One region of the Nocardia glycosmidis genome, then DNA from elsewhere that is predicted to be linked to it. Evidence: riboswitches for the same ligand, from Rfam matches in the RefSeq annotation. Region 1 holds a riboswitch; the other holds the start of a gene.
What was found. Region 1 has a riboswitch for cobalamin ahead of ACT86A_RS19700 (CbtB domain-containing protein). Riboswitches for the same ligand answer to the same signal wherever they lie in the genome.

Region 1 (2,198 bases):
GCTACGACAAGCGCGACGAACGCGATGCGAACAGCGCGGGGTGGCGCGGAGGCGGACAACCGCGGTGGGGCGGGCCAGGAAGAAAGAGCAGTGCCGGTCATAGAACCGACACTGCCTCAGCGCTTCTGGACGCGAATCAGTCCGCGGTAGCGGCCCTTACCCGTACCGGGGTATCGGTACGCGTCGCGAATTCGGTGAGCGCGGCGAAGCCCAGGGCCAGGCAGGTCCACAGTGTGGCGGTTTCGGCCAGTGACGCCATCCGGAACTCCCACAGCAGGGTGGCCGGGAAATCCGCGCCCACCTCGTTCACGGCGGGCAATAGGACGTAGCCGAGCGTTGTCACCACGGCGAACGCGGCGACACCGCCGATCAGCCGCACCGTGGACAGCTGTGCGCGCAAGGCGGTGAACACGACCACCGCGGCACCGACGGCCACGATGCCGAGCAGCACCGCCGCCAGCCACAGCAAAGTGCGGTTGTCGATGGTGTCGGGGTCGCCCACCGCCGGCGGATTGGCCGGGTATTTGAAGAACGGTACCGCGACGATGGCGGCCCATCCGGCCGCGCCCAACGCCAATGCGAGCCGCGGGCCGGACAGGGTGGTGTAGCGCCGCGCTACGTGCGCGACCGAGGCATAGATGGCGCCGAGCGCCAGCCCGGCCAGTCCGAGCGCGAGGAACTGTCCGAATTTCTGGCCGGTCCGGCTCACCAGTGGTTCGTCCGCGTCTGCGTGGGAATGACCGCCCGGCGACTCAGCGTGTTCGCCATGTGGATGCTCGGCGGCGGAGCCCAATTCTTCGATGGCGATCGCGGCGTCCACCTTGGGTTCGCCGACGAAATAACCGACTGTCGCGGCCAGCAAGCCGGCGATGAGGCCGGCCAGCAGGCCGCGAAGCAGCAGTGTTCCGAATGAACCGATCAGTGGCACGGAAGCCCCAGCAGGTGGCGTCCGTCGTGCATCAGCTCATGCAGGTACATCCCGCTGCGCGAGATGACGCCCTGGTCGAACCCGACCAGGTAGAGCGTGAGTAGTGCGAGAAGAACGACACCGACCGTGACGAGTACGGTCGCGAGGGGGTCCGTTGCCCGGCTGGGCGAATGTGCGATGGCCATGCGAGTCCTCCTTGGGATACGCGTCCCGTCGGGTGGTGGCGCGACGGTGCCGGTGTCTGGCTTTTCCGGCACCGGACTCGGCGCATGGAATACAGTGGCGCGACCGCTCCGGATTCGCACCGGAATTACCGCATCACCCTCGCGTTGGTCCTTCGAACTGTGACACCTCATGCCCCCCGGCGTCAACAGCGACCGGCAGGGCGTACCACGGCGTCGGGCGAGTCGCCGGGCAGGCAGACCTGCCCGGCGAAAGACATCGAGGACCGCGGCGTCAGCGACGGGCCGACTGCGGCTGCCGCGCGCTCGCTCCGGCGCGAACTTCGCCCGGCAGCGCACGTTCAGCGGCAGCCCGCGTCACCACATGGGCTCAACGGCCGCCCGATCGGGCTCAGTTCGCGGGCTTCCCGGCGACGTCGAGCACGACTTCGAATTCCAGCAGGGAAGCACCCGTCGCGACCGGCTTCTGGCGCTCGCCCGCGTGCGCCTCGCGCGCGGGTCCATCGCGCCAGGCGGCGAAGGATTCCTCCGAATCCCACTGGGTGACAACAAAATAGCGGCTGTCCCCGGCGACCGGGCGCAGCAGCTGGAAGCCGAGGAAGCCGGGTGAGTTCTCTACCGCGTGCGCACGGTGGGCGAACCGCTTCTCCAACTCGGGGCCCGCGCCCTCGGGAACCTCGATCGCATTGATCTTCACAACAGCCATGAGTCCAAGCTAGCGGTTGCCGCCGAAAAAGTGCTCAGCGGCTCGTATTGTCGAACCGATGTTGCACGACGACGGGTTGCACGACGAAGGCGGAGCAGGCGCGCCGATTCTGCTGTTGCACGGACTGATGGGCAGCGCGCGCACCTGGCGCGATCAATTGGACTGGCTGCGCGAACACGGCCACGTCTACACCTTCGATGCCGCCGGACATGGCAGACCCGCGCCCGCCCAGCTGACAACCGAGGCATTCGTCGACGACCTGGCCGCGGGCACGGCCGCGATCAGCGAACCGATCGTAGTGATCGGGCATTCGATGGGCGCACTGCACGGCTGGGTCTTCGCCGCAACCCATCCCGAACGGGTCCGGGCGCTGGTGATCGAG
Region 2 (2,198 bases), on a different contig from region 1:
CGCGCCACGGCGTGACGAAGATCGGTCGCTCGACGGCGGCCAGGAACTCGGCGGTGCGGGCGGGCAGGCGTCCGAGGCGCACACCGGCGCCGAGGCTGACCAACCCGTCGTCCTGCTCCAGCCAGCCGATCGGAAGGCTGTGCGCCACAGGCATTTCGAGTCGATCGGCGACGGGTGCGAGCCCGAGGATATCGACTACGCGATCGGCGCCGTGTTCGATGTCGTGCAACCGCCAGCGGCCCGGGTCGTCGCCGCGTAGCGCCAGAAAGGCGTGGGCTGCGGCGAGCATGACATCGACCGCGTCGGCGGCGGGGAGCCGGACGCCGGTGTCGCGGCTCGTCAGCAGCAACGCGAACTCGTCCGCGCCGACGGCGTGCACACCGATATCGGCGCCGAGTCCGCTGACGTCGCCGCGACCGTCATCGAGGGTGAACAGCACCCGGCCGGGCAAGTCGGCGAGCCGAGGCGCGGCGAGCAGCCCGGCGTCCAGCGCGGACACCAGTGCCCGCACGTCCGATCGGCCGCCGATTCGTCCGGACAGCGGCGAGGCGATGATATTGCGCACCCGCTCATGAGTGTGGCTGGGCAAGAGGCCCGCCGCGGCCAGTCGTTGGGTCAACCGCTGCGCGTCGCGGACCTGCCGCAGTTGGACATTGCCGCGAGAAGTGAATTCGATGTGCCCGTCCGCAAGGTCGCGGGCCGCCTCCGCCAGCTCCTGCACCTGGGCGGGGTCGAGTCGCCCACCGGGCACCCGGATCCGCGCCAGCGGCCCGTCGGCAGCCTCGTGCAGCCGCAGCACACCCGGACAGGAATCAGGAACACCTCGTGTCATAGCGAGTCCAGCCTACGGACCGCAGGCACGGCACCCTCGAGCCGGACCTGGGTGGCGGGTAGCATCGGCGTGCTCGGCGGACGACGAGGAAACCGGTGGAAATCCGGTGCGGTCGCGCCACTGTAGAAAAGCCAGACCCTCGCCGACGAGCAGCGAACCCCCCGATGGGCGCGTCACCCGAGGAAGGCTGCCACCGTGATTGTGCTGTTGTCCACGTCCGACACCGATCTGCTGAGTGCCCGCGCCAGCGGCGCCGACTACCGGTGGGGCAATCCGGCCCGCCTGCTGGTCGATGATCTACCCCAGCTACTGGACGGCGCCGATCTGGTGATCGTGCGCATTCTCGGCGGTAAGCGGGCGTGGGAGGACGGGCTGGCGGCGCTGCGTGCCAGCGGCGTCCCCCTGGTCGCACTCGGTGGCGAGCTCGCTCCGGATGCCGAGCTGATGGAATGCTCCACCGTGCCCGGCGGCGTCGCGGCCGACGCGCACAACTACCTCGCCGCCGGCGGCCCGGAAAACCTGCGCCAGCTGCACAACTTCCTGTCCGACACCGTGCTGCTCACCGGGCACGGCTTCGAGCCGCCGGTCCAGCTGCCGGCCTGGGGTGAATGGGACCGGGTCGCCGCGCCGCCGGGCGACGGCCCGACCGTCGCGGTGATCTACTACCGCGCACAGCATCTCGCGGGCAACACCGCCTACATCGAGGCCCTGTGCACCGCGATCGAACAGGCGGGCGCACGGGCGCTGCCGGTGTTCTGCGCGTCGCTGCGCAGCGCCGAACCCGAGCTCCTGGCGACCCTGCGCCGGTCCGACGCACTGGTGGTGACTGTGCTTGCCGCGGGTGGCACCAAACCGGCCACCGCCTCCGCAGGCGGCGCGGACGAGGCGTGGGACGTCGGCGCGCTCGCCGACCTGGACGTGCCCATCGTGCAGGGCCTGTGCCTGACCACCGGCCGTGCTCAGTGGGAGGCCGATGACAACGGCCTGTCGCCGCTGGACGTCGCGACCCAGGTCGCGGTGCCGGAGTTCGACGGCCGGATCATCTCGGTCCCCTTCTCGTTCAAGGAATTCGACGCCGACGGGCTGTCCACGTATGTCCCGGACGCCGAGCGGGCAGCCCGCGTCGCAGGTATCGCGACCCGCTACGCGCGGCTGCGCCACATCCCGGCCGCGCGCAAGCGCGTCGCGATCATGCTGTCGGCCTACCCGACCAAGCACGCCCGTATCGGCAACGCTGTCGGTCTGGACACCCCGGCCAGCGCGATTCGCTTGCTCACCGAAATGCACGCCGCCGGCTACGATCTCGGTGCACCCGGCGAGGTCCCGGGCCTGGCAGAGCGCGACGGCGACGCCCTCATCCACGCCT

Region 2: it holds a riboswitch for cobalamin, as region 1 does, so the genes downstream of both, cobN (cobaltochelatase subunit CobN) here and ACT86A_RS19700 (CbtB domain-containing protein) in region 1, are expected to answer to the same signal.

Annotation. Positions count from the first base shown of each region.
Region 1 covers NZ_JBQWRH010000015.1:123,259-125,456, reverse strand. Annotated here, with positions in the region: gene ACT86A_RS19710 (hypothetical protein) at 1-101, opposite strand, end outside; gene ACT86A_RS19705 (CbtA family protein) at 137-928, opposite strand; gene ACT86A_RS19700 (CbtB domain-containing protein) at 919-1,113, opposite strand; cobalamin riboswitch at 1,144-1,298, opposite strand; gene mhuD (mycobilin-forming heme oxygenase MhuD) at 1,502-1,816, opposite strand; gene ACT86A_RS19690 (alpha/beta fold hydrolase) at 1,875-2,198, shown strand, end outside.
Region 2 covers NZ_JBQWRH010000007.1:54,886-57,083, reverse strand. Annotated here, with positions in the region: gene ACT86A_RS10915 (ferredoxin-like domain-containing protein) at 1-832, opposite strand, end outside; cobalamin riboswitch at 865-993, shown strand; gene cobN (cobaltochelatase subunit CobN) at 1,028-2,198, shown strand, end outside.